4 regions of the Alteromonas sp. WD8-37 genome follow, and region 2 is predicted to be linked to each of the others. Evidence: predicted binding sites of a transcription regulator. Region 2 holds the regulator's gene; each other region holds the start of a gene.
The links. The regulator sigma-54, encoded in region 2, starts transcription at its own class of promoters, with help from an activator protein. The targets are predictions, from matches to a motif close to GTTGGCACGNNNNTNGNNT.
Positions count from the first base shown of each region.

Region 1: a site for sigma-54 is predicted at 1,083-1,101, ahead of ACTUJZ_RS04615 (exopolysaccharide biosynthesis protein). Genes of this name have one in related genera too.
Region 3: a site for sigma-54 is predicted at 1,239-1,257, ahead of ACTUJZ_RS10270 (DUF4168 domain-containing protein). Genes of this name have one in related genera too.
Region 4: a site for sigma-54 is predicted at 1,380-1,398, ahead of ACTUJZ_RS14155 (PspA/IM30 family protein). Genes of this name have one in related genera too.

Region 1 is NZ_JBUZOV010000001.1:1,042,432-1,045,555, reverse strand. Features, by position in the region: gene ACTUJZ_RS04620 (sigma-54-dependent transcriptional regulator) at 1-948, opposite strand, end outside; gene ACTUJZ_RS04615 (exopolysaccharide biosynthesis protein) at 1,173-1,751, shown strand; gene ACTUJZ_RS04610 (putative bifunctional diguanylate cyclase/phosphodiesterase) at 1,732-3,124, opposite strand, start outside.
Region 2 is NZ_JBUZOV010000002.1:227,032-230,155, reverse strand. Features, by position in the region: gene lptB (LPS export ABC transporter ATP-binding protein) at 1-479, shown strand, start outside; gene ACTUJZ_RS06455 (RNA polymerase factor sigma-54) at 556-2,034, shown strand; gene hpf (ribosome hibernation promoting factor) at 2,071-2,358, shown strand; gene ptsN (PTS IIA-like nitrogen regulatory protein PtsN) at 2,367-2,810, shown strand; gene rapZ (RNase adapter RapZ) at 2,850-3,124, shown strand, end outside.
Region 3 is NZ_JBUZOV010000003.1:281,780-284,903, forward strand. Features, by position in the region: gene ACTUJZ_RS10260 (phasin family protein) at 1-491, opposite strand, end outside; gene phaR (polyhydroxyalkanoate synthesis repressor PhaR) at 654-1,073, opposite strand; gene ACTUJZ_RS10270 (DUF4168 domain-containing protein) at 1,316-1,714, shown strand; gene ACTUJZ_RS10275 (PHA/PHB synthase family protein) at 1,784-3,124, opposite strand, start outside.
Region 4 is NZ_JBUZOV010000007.1:112,332-115,455, reverse strand. Features, by position in the region: gene ACTUJZ_RS14165 (hypothetical protein) at 57-398, opposite strand; gene ACTUJZ_RS14160 (PspC domain-containing protein) at 395-601, opposite strand; gene ACTUJZ_RS14155 (PspA/IM30 family protein) at 624-1,283, opposite strand; gene ACTUJZ_RS14150 (hypothetical protein) at 1,578-1,859, opposite strand; gene dusA (tRNA dihydrouridine(20/20a) synthase DusA) at 2,067-3,083, opposite strand.

The DNA of each region.
Region 1 (3,124 bases), on a different contig from region 2:
GGCCAGTAGAGGGATATCATCCCGGCGTTCACGCAGCGGCGGAATGGTAATAGGGAATACCGCTAAGCGAAAATAAATATCCTCGCGCAACACCTTGCTTTGGGCGATGGCTTCCATGGAACGGTTAGTGGCCGATACTACACGGCAATTAATCGGAATGGCCTTGGTACCGCCAACTCGAATAACTACCTTGTTTTCTAATACCCGCAGCAAATTAGGCTGCATATCAATGGGCATTTCGGTGATTTCGTCTAAAAACAGCGTGCCGTTTTCGGCTTGTTCAAATACCCCGGTTTTACGACCCACCGCCCCGGTAAAGGCGCCTTTTTCGTGACCAAACAGCTCGCTGCCGATTAGCTCCTTTGAAAACGCACCGCAGTTGGTAGCAATATAAGGGCCTTCTACATCGGAGGCTGCATGAATGGCTTCTGCCACCACTTCTTTGCCCACACCACTTTCGCCCAGCAGCATTACGTTGGCACTGGTTCGGCTGACCCGTTCAATCAGCTTATACAACTCTTTCATCGGCGCTGATTCACCAATTAAATGGCCAAAGTAACGCTTGATGTTTGAGCCAGATTTTTTGCTCTGGTTTTCGGTTTTGCCGGTCAGCACCGCTTCAATTTCTTCGCGCTGAATAGGCTTGACCAGATAATCAATATTCGGCCCGCAAAGGCCTTTGATAATACCGCGAACCGAAGGGTGGCCAGTGATCAACGTGACCCGGGGGCGTTTGCCCAGCGCATCTAGCTCGTCAAATAAATGGACACCACTGCCATCGGGCAGCATAAAATCAAGCAGGATGTGGTCAAAACTTTCTTTAGTTAGCCAGTCACGAGCCTCGGCCAGATTGGCGGCGGTCAGTACTTCGTGACCAAGAAATTCAATGATAGTACAGGCGACATCAGTAAATTCAGGATCGTCGTCAACGAGTAAAACAGTTAACACCAGATTGTTTCCCTTGCTGTAAATACATTGCCAATAAATAAACTACAGGTTATCGGCTTGGTAGGATCACACGACTATCAAATTTTTTATGTGTAATCGACTGATATAAGAACAATTTTTCTAAGAATAACATTGATGGCACATATTTAGCTACACATTACATTGTCGTCACAATGTGACTTAACAGGTAAGCGTAGATGATAAGCATGGCTATAGAGCGCTCGATGAGTTTGCATGAATTGCTCGGTCGCATGCAACATGATAATAATGAGGAAAAAATTACCTTCGGAGAATTGCTGACGGTAATGCAAAAGCGTGGGTTTGGCCCTATGCTGGCCGTGCCGGCGTTCATCTGCTCCACGCCTATCGGCGCCATCCCGGGCATCCCCACGGTGACAGGTATCACTATTTTTCTCATTTCGCTGCAAGTTTTACTGGGCCGAAATAGCCCCTGGCTGCCCGATACTATTACCAATATAGGCATCAGCCGCGACTCACTGAATAGTGGGGTGGATAGCTTTAGACCTATTGTGACCCGAGTGGATAAATTTTTAATGCCACGCTGGTTTTTTATGCGTCAGTTTTTTTTTCGAAGTCTGATTGCCATTAGTTGTGCGCTGTGTGGCTTGATGATGGTGCCGTTGGAGCTGGTGCCTTTTCTTGGCTTGGTCCCAGCCCTGGCGGTTTTCACCATGGCTATCGGCATGACCACCGATGATGGTGCCGTGGCCCTGTTAGGTTTATCGCTGGCCATTTTAGGCTTTGTGATGGGCGCGCAGCAAATTATTGAGTTAACGAGTTAACCAGTACGGAATCACGTGCGTTGAGCAGGGCATCAATCCCACTGGCCGGGGTGGGTTTTCCAAAAAAATACCCCTGGCCAATATTACATTGCATATTACGTAGCAGAGTCACCTGGCTTTGCTGTTCAATGCCTTCAGCCACCACTGTGATGTCCAGGTTGTGACACAGCGCAATCATGGCCTCAACGATTTTTGCGTCTTTATGGTTGTCGGTGACGTTGGTAATAAATGCCCGGTCCAGTTTGATGGTATGCACATTAAGTTCGCGCAGGTAGGCAAACGAGCTCATGCCGGTTCCGAAGTCATCGATAGAGGTTTTCAGGCCGAGGCGGTTAAATGCATTAATCATGCGCTGGCTTACTGCCACATCCACCATGGTCGCACTTTCGGTTAGCTCAAATTCCAGCAGGGAAGGGGTGATGCCGCTGGTGGTTAGTAACCGCTCGACAAAGGGGACAAAGGCACTGTCCATCAGATTATAGGCGGACAGGTTCACCGCCACCGGTAACGGGGTTCCCTGGTTTTCCCACTCGCGGATTTGGGCCACCGCGTTTTCCACCGTATAGCGGGTAAAGGCATGCACAATGCCGCTTTGTTCTATGAGCTCGATAAAGTACGCCGGTGACAGTACGCCTTCATCGGGGTGGTTCCAGCGTACCATTGCTTCTACCCCGGCCAGCTCGCCGTTGATCAGATCCACCTTGGGCTGATAGTACAACTCAAATTGTTTTTGTTGTAAGGCCGAGCGCAGCTGACTGCGCAATGTGACTTCTACCGTGCTGTTATAAGCCAGTCGTTCGTTATACACCTGGATCCCCAAGCGCATGCGCTTAGCCCGCAGCATCGCATTTTCTGCATTTTGCACCAGGGTTTCGACCAGATGACCATGCTCCGGTACACAGGCCACACCGATGCTGCAGCCAATTTCAAAAGCACTCTTACCGATATTCAGTGGCTCACGGCATTCATATAACAGGGTAAAGGCCCGGCTCATCACATCATCACTGGGCAGTTTGGGCATCCACACCACAAACTCATCGCTTCGATACCGGTACAACATCATCTCTTCATCGGTGATCTGGCGCAGGCGCTGCGAAAAGGCCCGCAGCAGCTTGTCACCCATATCGTGGCCCAGTGCGTCATTGATATCGCGAAAACGGTCAAGATCTAAAAAAAACAATGCACCTTGTTTATCGCTTAGATCCAGCCCAGACAGCAGTGCGTTGCGATTATACAAGCGTGTGAGATTATCAATCAGCGCCAGTTTTTCTAAGTTGCGGTTGGCACTTTCAAATCGCCGGGCAATAAATGCAGACATGATCAGCGCAGTCCACACCGACAACCAAAAGGTTAAAAACGCCGCCACCGATAAG
Region 2 (3,124 bases):
TGCCGCAGGAAGCGTCGATTTTTCGCAAACTGACCGTGCTTGAAAATATCATGGCCATTTTGGAAACCCGTAAAGATTTGTCGGCCGACAAACGTGAAGAAGAAGCCGATGCGCTACTTGATGAATTCAATATCAACCATATACGTAATAGTACAGGGATGAGTTTGTCAGGCGGGGAGCGACGCCGGGTAGAGATTGCCCGCGCGCTGGCCGCCGACCCACAGTTTATCTTACTGGATGAACCCTTTGCCGGTGTTGACCCTATATCAGTAAACGACATTAAAAAAATTATTCAGCATTTGCGTGACCGCGGTATCGGTATTTTGATCACTGATCATAATGTGCGCGAAACCCTCGATGTCTGTGAAGAAGCGTATATCGTTAGTCATGGTGAGCTAATTGCCCAGGGCAGTGCTGAACAAGTATTAAGCAACCAGAAAGTACGGGATGTATACCTGGGTGAACAATTCAGGCTATAGTTTAAGCAAACACTGTTGTTAGCCGCATCTGTCACCTTTTTTGTAAACGCGTACCAGAATTTTAAATAAGACGTAGATGAAACCATCTTTACAGCTAAAATTTAGTCAACAGTTAACCATGACGCCGCAATTGCAGCAGGCTATCAAGTTGTTGCAACTGTCGACGTTGGATCTGCAACAGGAAATTCAGGAAGCGCTTGATTCCAATCCGTTACTGGAAGTGGATGAGTCTGGCGATAACGAGGTCAGCGAAAAGAATAACCTCGATAGCGACAGTGACGGGGCCGATGCCACCGCCAGTACGTCAGACAATTTAGACTCTGGCGAAGCGCTGGAAAAAAACGATTTACCTGATGAGTTGCCCATCGACAGCACCTGGGACGAATACTATTCGGCCTCGTCGGCGCCTGCGCCCGGCCCCAGTAATGATGAAGACCAAGTGTTTCAGGGCGAAACCACCGAAAATATTCAGGACCACCTGCTGTGGCAGATGCGTCTGACCCATTTTTCAGACACCGACCGGGCGATTGCCACCGCTATCATCGACTCCATTGACGAGTCGGGTTACCTGACCGTGACTGTTGACGACATTCTACAAAGCGTCAACGATGAAGACATGGAAGAGCTGGTGGAAGCCGATGAGGTGGAATGTGTGCTTAAACGCATTCAGATGTTTGACCCCATTGGCTCTGGCTCACGTACGCCGCAGGAATGTCTGCTGGTGCAATTAAAGCAGTTTGCTCCAGACACCCCATGGGTAGCCGAAGCCACCATGCTACTGCAGGAATATTCGGATTTATTAGGCAGCAAAGATTACCGTACCCTGATGCGCAAGACCCGTTTGAAAGAAGACCAGTTGCGTGAAGCCATGCGGTTGCTGCAAACCCTAAATCCACGCCCGGGTAGCGCGCTGGTGACCAAAGAGCCTGAATATGTCATTCCCGATGTGTCAGTAAGCAAAAAAAATGGGCGCTGGAATGTGGAACTAAACCCGGACAGCCTGCCCAAATTAAGTGTAAATCAGCAATATGCCGCAATGAGCCGGCGCGCGCGTAATAGCAGCGACTCGCAGTTTATTCGTTCGCATATGCAGGAAGCCAAGTGGTTTATCAAAAGCTTAGAATCGCGCAATGAAACCCTTTTGAAAGTGGCCAATTGTATTGTGCAGCAGCAGATGGCGTTTTTTGAGCACGGCCCGGAAATGATGAAGCCAATGGTGCTTAATGATGTGGCCGAGATGGTCGATATGCACGAGTCCACCATTTCACGTGTTACCACGCAAAAATACATGCACACGCCGCGCGGTATTTTTGAGCTGAAGTACTTTTTCTCCAGCCATGTAGCTACAGAATCCGGCGGGGAATGTTCTTCCACTGCGATTCGTGCTTTAATCAAAAAACTGGTGGCCGCTGAGACCCCCAGCAAACCGTTAAGCGACAGCAAAATTGCGACATTGTTGGCCGAGCAAGGCATTAAAGTTGCCCGGCGGACAATTGCAAAATACCGGGAGTCGTTATCGATTCCCCCGTCTAACCAACGCAAGAGCCTTATCTAGCAGTAAAGGCGAGCTTCACAATAAGGAAGACGAAATATGCAAATAAACCTTACTGGTCATCATGTTGAGATCACTGATTCTTTGCGTAACTATGTCGATTCAAAATTTAGTAAGCTGGAACGCCATTTTGACCACATTTCTAATGTGCATGTCATTTTGAATGTTGAAAAATTGACACAAAAAGCTGAAGCTACGGTTCATTTAAGCGGTGCAGAGGTATTTGCATCGTCCGAGAATACGGATATGTATGCCGCCATTGACAGTATGATTGATAAGCTCGACCGCCAGGTTATCAAGCATAAGGAAAAACTGAAAAAACACTAATGTCTGGTATGGATATTCAAACCCTTGTCAGCCTGGACCGCACAAAATGTGCGGTCCAGTGCAATAGTAAGAAACGGATTCTGGAGATCATCAGCGACATCGCTGCCCAGAACAATCCTGAGATCGAGCAAGGTACTGTGCTCTCCAGTTTGCTCAACCGTGAGCGCATGGGTAGCACCGGCATCGGTAATGGTATTGCCCTGCCCCACGGCCGCCTGCCAGGCTTAGACCGCGTTATCGCCATTGTGGTAACCAGTGAGCCAGCCATCGACTTTGATGCCATCGACAATAAGCCGGTGGATATCTTTTTTACCCTGCTGGTTCCTGAAGAACAAACCGAAGGACATCTGCAAACGCTGGCCATGGTGGCCGGTAAACTAAATGATAAAGAAACCGTAAAAGCCATTCGCCGCGCTGCCACCAGTGATGATATAGTCACAGCACTACAATAAATCACAGCATCCTAGTTGCATACGGCAGGGAGACACGCGTTGAAACTTATCATCATCAGTGGCCGTTCTGGTTCAGGTAAATCGGTGGCGCTGCGGGCGCTGGAAGATTTAGGCTATTACTGTGTCGATAATATCCCGGTCAATTTATTGCCTGCGCTGACCCATTCGGTGTCTGAAGAATATGATCAGGTCGCGGTCAGCATTGATGTGCGTAACCTGCCCAAAGATCCCAATGAACTGGTGGAAATCCTCGATTATTTGCCCGAATCCTGGGGCATGACCGTGGTGTATATCGATGCCAGCGACGATATCCT
Region 3 (3,124 bases), on a different contig from region 2:
GCGGCTGGCTTTGTTCTGGTCTTACTGCTGGGTTTTTTAGCTGTGTCGCTGGCACTTTTGCGTGCAGCGTTAGTCTGGGCGCTAGGGGTCTTTGCCTCAGCGCTAGCCGCTTTTACCTCACCGCTAGTGGCCTCGGTACTGGCACGGGCGGACGCAGGGGCAAACGGCGTAACGGCTGACTGCTGCATGCCCTGTGAAAATAAGCCGGTGGCCTGCTGCTGAAACTGGGCGATGGTCTGGCAGGCATCTTTCGATGAACTGGCCAGCCGCTCGCGCAATGAAGCCGCGTATTCAGAATTTGCCGCCATAATGTTTTTGAACTCGGGGTCCACACTGACCGCTTCAACATATTTCATTGAATCGGACAGCATGCCGGCGACCAGTTCAGATTGTTGGCGAGCGAATTGCTCAGCAGCCTGAGTATGCAGCGAAAACCACGCCTGCATCGGCTGGTCAGCATCTTTTAGTGAAGCAGAAAAAAGACCAAACATGAAAATCTCCTGTACCAAGATAAGTATGCTGCGCTGCAGCATGGTGGTTAAATAGTATACAGGGAAGGGGAGGGGGTCAATGCAATTTGCTGCAAAGCAGCATTTGTTTTTATATCTTTTTTATCTGACAACCAATTTTTTTATGCAGCAATGCTTCACTAGTTACTTTTTCCCTTTACCTGTCCACAGGTGCATGTTGTCTTCCATGATTTTGCCAAACACTGACATAGGATGGTTGTCTATCAGGTTTTTCATCAGGCCCTGCATCTGGTCTTGCTGCTCCATTACATGCAGCAGGCTTTGCTCCAGGTAGGCACGGACAAAATCCTGCATGTCGGTGTCGTAATACCGAATCAGTTGTTTGAGCAACGAGTTGGTCAGCAGCGACTGGTTGTCGTTGGTTTCTGACTCACTGATTATTTGCAATAAAATGGATTTGGTCAGATCGGCATCGGTTTTTGAGTCCACCACCACAAAGTCTTTTCTGTCGCTGATCAGCGATTTGATGTACTCAAGATTGACATACTGGCTCTGGGCAGTGTCGTATAGCCGGCGATTGGGGTATTTTTTGATGGTGATCATACAGTTTGCCCAGCACAACAAAGGATCTTCAGAGTACCCATAACCGTCATAATGAGCAAGCGGGGCGCAATTGTGTGTGAAATAACCAACACTTTTGTCGGCCCTGGATCCTATGTTAGCGTGCCACTAAATGATAACCCTATGATTTGTTGAGCCCGAACCGAAGTTGGTACGAATCTGGCTTCTATCATGATGCGCGCCCTCGACCAGGGGCAAATTAACTACTGACCTGGAGTCAAAGTATGAACAAATTTGTTAAAACAATCGCCGCAAGCGCTGTTATTGCATCCTGTGCTTCTTTTACTGCCACGGCGCAACAAGCCTCTAACCAGGGACTTGAGCAGCAGTCGCAGCAGCAATCAGCCAGTTACGACGATGCTACTTTGCTCAAATTTACCATGGCAATGGAAGCGGTAAGTAATGTAGCCAACAAATACGATCCACAATTTAAGCAAGTGGAAAGCCCGGAAAAAGCGCAGGAAATTCAAAAGCAGGCGCAGTCTGAAATGGTGAGCGAAATCGAAAAGACCGGCCTGACAGTGGAAAAATACACCACTATCGCACAAAAAGTGCAAACCGATGAGCAACTGCGTGAACGCGTGTTAACCATTGCCCGTGAACAGCAGCAGGAAAACAGCTAATTAGCTTATCTTCTGGCGAACTCTTCGCCGCGACAAAAAGGCAGCCGAGGCTGCCTTTTTTGTGTCTGGCTATAATTGTTTTTGCACGTATCTGCCCGGCGCAGGTTCAATGGCCGGATAATCAGTATGGCTGCCGGGCCTCACCGCGCTCACCTTGGTGGCATCCTGATCCTGCATCCAACTGTACCAGTCGCGCCACCATGAGCCCGGTTTTTCGGTGGCTTCGGCAAACCATTGCTGCGCATCGTCGGGCAGCGCATCGTTGACCCAGTGCGGGTATTTGCCGCCTTGCTCAGGGTTGATAACCCCGGCCAGATGCCCGGAACCCGCCAACACAAACCGCTTCGGCCCTTTCACTAATTGCGTGCCCTGATACGCCCCCTGCCACAGCACAATATGATCGGCCACAGTGGCAAGAAAATACACGGGCATGTCGATTTTACGCAGATCGACCGCTGTTCCGTCGATGCGTATGCCACCGGGTACCTTAAGCGTATTGTTCATGTAGGTATGGCGCAGATACTGTTTAAAACAGGCTGCGGTGATGTTGGTGGGATCGCTATTCCAGTACAAAATATCAAACGGAGCTGGGTCCTGGCCTTTAAGATAATTATTGATAAAGTACGACCAGAACAGATTGTTTTCCCGCAACAGCGAAAAGCTTAAGCCCAATATCCGGCCATCATAGATCCCTTTAAGATCAGCATGATTCTCCATCATGGCGACACTTTCTTCGGTCAGGTAGTTACCAACTTCGCCCTGCTCGCTAAAATCCAGCAGGGTGGTCAGCAGGGTCAGTGAGCCGATGCGCTCATCCTGGCGGGCGCGCAGATAGGCAGCGGTCATACTTAGCAATGTGCCGCCCACACAAAATCCAACCATGTTGATCTTATCCTGACCGGTGACCGCCTGCACCACATCCATCGCTGCTAACGGGCCATGACGCATATAGCTGACAAAATCATGCCTGGCCAGACTGGCATCCGGGTTGACCCAGGAGATCATAAACACCGCGTAGCCTTCATCCAGCAAGCCTTTAACCACTGATTTTTTCTTATTCAGATCAAGGATGTAGTATTTATTGATAAAGGGCGGCACAAACAATACCGGCCGCGCATATTGCTGTTTGCCTGCCGGGGTATAGTGGATCAGCTGCATTAGCTCATTTTGAAAAATCACCTGGCCGGGGGTAGTCGCCAGATTTTCGCCCACGGTGAAGGCATCGCGGTCGGTCTGGGTCACCCGAAACGCCTCCAGCGGGCTTTGTTCCAGATCGCGTAAAAAATTTTCCAGCCCTTTGACCATGCTCTGGCCGTTGGTTTTAAGAATTTCTTCGCACACTTCCGGGTTGGATAACAAATAATTCGACGGTGACAGAGAATTTAAATACTGCCGCGTATAAAAGCGCAC
Region 4 (3,124 bases), on a different contig from region 2:
TAATCTGCTTGGTACGGATTATGCCCGGGGATTGTTTACCCAGCGCCTGGGTGGTGTTACTGCTGACTGCTTTGGGGTGCACCGCGCGATGCACGCACCAGCAGCCAGACCACCAGTACAGTGAGCACGATGGGCCAGGCAAGGCCCAGCCCGAACACCACCAGTGCCGCCACGGCTGCTGCGATGGCAAGTAGTACTGTGCCTACGACGCTGATCGCCACTATAAAGCCTACAACTACAAACACAACTGCCAGAAGCAAAAATATCAGTAAGTTATCCAGCGGCGCTAGCATATGGTCACCAAACTGAAAGGAAATATGAAACCATTCATCCAGCCCGCACCCCAGCGCTGCCGCCAGGGTCAGGCCAATGATCACAGCCAGAATAAAGTTTTTCATCGGCGGGATCCGGGCAATAAGATCACCGCAGCCAGATACGCCAGCAGAGTCACGCCCGGCAACATAACCAGCGCGATCACGGCGGCTATGCGCACCCACAGGGCATCAACATTCAGCCAGCGGGCCAAACCGGCACAGACGCCGCTGATCACAGAGGTGGATAAATCGCGCACAATACGTTGTCTGGAATCAAAAGACTTCATAATCTACTCCTGCTAAAAAGACTTAGGCCACGTGCCGGGCTTTAAGTTTGGCCAATTCCTGCTCGACCGATGCTTCTCGGGCCAGCTCGGCGAACTGCACGTTCAGTGAAGCGTCAGTTCCCATATACTGGCTGTCAGCCTGCGCCTCCAGGCGCTCGATCCGCTGTTGGTAGGCATCAAAGCGGGCCTGGGCCTGCTGGGTATGCACAGTATGCTCGGTGGTGCGCGCTTTCAGCCGGGTCAATGCTACCTGTTCGCGGCTGGCTAACTGACGGGCTTTGGCCATCGCTTCACTGCGTTTTTGTTGCAGCTGGCTAAGGTCAGTATCCAGCACCGCCAACTGGCCGGCATGATGGGTATGTTGCTGGCGCAATTGCTCGTAGCGCTGTGACAAACCAAGTTTATGGGCCAGTGCTGAGCGGGCCAGTGCTTCGTTATGGTGACTTAGCGCCAACTCGGCTTTTTCCTGCCAGCGCTGCATTTGCGTGGTGAGATTGCGTTGCTGCCGGCTGATATGTTTTTGTTCAGCCAGGTGCTGAGCACAAACCGTGCGGCCTTCCGCCAGCGCCTCATCAATTTGCTGCATCATCAATTGCACCAGCTTATGCGGATCTTGCGCGCGGTCCACCATGCTGTGCAGATTGGCATGAATAATATCGCTGATACGGGTTAACACATTCATTCTGTTCTCCTGATAAAATCCTGGCCTGGCAAGCCGGCTTGGTGTCAGTACTCTTACCCGGCGGACCGGGGGAAAACTGCCTCTACCCTTTGGGTATTACAAATGGCGTACCAAAATTTAATACGTTGTTATTTATGACTTTTTTGTTTTTTCAGTCGCGGCGCATTAACAACCTTGAGAAGCCTTGGTCAATTTGACCAATCTTTTTCGCTGTTTTGACCACCGTGTTATGGCAGGCACAAAAAAGCAGCGCCGAGGCGCTGCAAAAGGTGTTTCAGGGAGCAACAAAGAAGATTATTGAACAGCGGTTTCGACCTCGCCGGCGGTATCACGCGAGGCGGTCAAATCGGTCACACTGATCTTGCCAGTGCGGGTTTCGCTATCCACCGGCTGGAAAAAATACACCGTGTTGGCGATGGCCTGGTCGAGTTCGGCTTTTAATTCATAGGTGGTGGCAGCGGCAAGCTGGCTCACCATATTTTCAACAGCCTGTTCGATGGGTAACTGCTGGGCAGAGACCGGGGTGGCAACAAGGGCGGCGGCAAAAAGACTGGAAACAACAACTGGCGCTTTCATACTAGGGTTCCTTAATTTAATCAGAGGCGGCCTGTCGGTCGCGTTTACGCTTGGCTTTTAACCTATTGCGAAGCGCGTGCCAGTCGCTGAAAAAATCGAAAAACCCTTTTATTTCATACCGATAAAAAAATCGCGCTGGCCTACGAACAGACCGCGCGATATATGCCAGATTAAATTTTAGTCATATTGACGATGTAAGTAGCCGAATTAACCAACTTGCTGCTGGTTAAAGCTACGCACCTCCCGTTGAGCGTCTTCCACCGCAGCCAGCGCATTGATCAATAAATCCGGGTCAGGGTTTTTACCGGTGCCGTTCTGGCTGAGATAACGGCGCCAGATACGGCCGCCGGCCTGGCCGGCATATAACCCCAGCATATGCCGGGCGGCATGCCAGGGCTTAAAGCCCGGATCGGTTTGCTGACTGATGTAGCTTTGCATGGCCAGCACAATATCGCGACGGCTTAATGTGGATGGCGCAGCGCCAGCCACCTGGGTGTCCACCTGGGTCATGATAAACGGATTGGCATATACCTCACGGCCCATCATCACTCCATCGACCTCAACCAGTTGGGTGGCTACATCGTCAAAGGTTTTGATCCCGCCATTAATGCTAATGTGTAAGTCTGGTCGGGCAGCTTTTAACTGATGCACCCGTGCATAGTTAAGCGGCGGCACTTCGCGGTTTTCTTTGGGGCTTAATCCTTGCAGCCAGGCTTTGCGCGCGTGCACGATAAATGTATCGCAGCCAGCATCGGCCACCACCTCGATAAAATGCGAAAAATCGGCGTATTCATCCATATCATCAATGCCAATCCGGCATTTAACGGTTACCGGAATATCCACCACTGCCTGCATGGCTTTGATACAGGCAGCCACCTCTTCGGGCCGGGCCATCAGGCTGGCGCCAAAGCTGCCGTTTTTAACCCGATCCGATGGGCAACCTACATTGATGTTGACCTCATCATACCCACGCGCCTGCGCCATTTCGGCACAGCGGGCCATATCCGCTGGATCGCAGCCGCCCAGTTGCAGTGCCAGCGGGTGCTCCTCATCGTTATAGGCCAGGTAATCGCCCTTCCCGTAAATCAGTGCCCCGGTGGTCACCATTTCGGTATACAGCAGGGCATGGCGCGACATCAGCCGCAAAAAGTAGCGGCAATGGCGGTCGGTCCAATCCAGCATGGGGGCGACAGAAAATTTTCGATTCAACGGGGCGATGGACACAACACAAACCTCTATGCCAAATAAAACAATGACTCACGCTA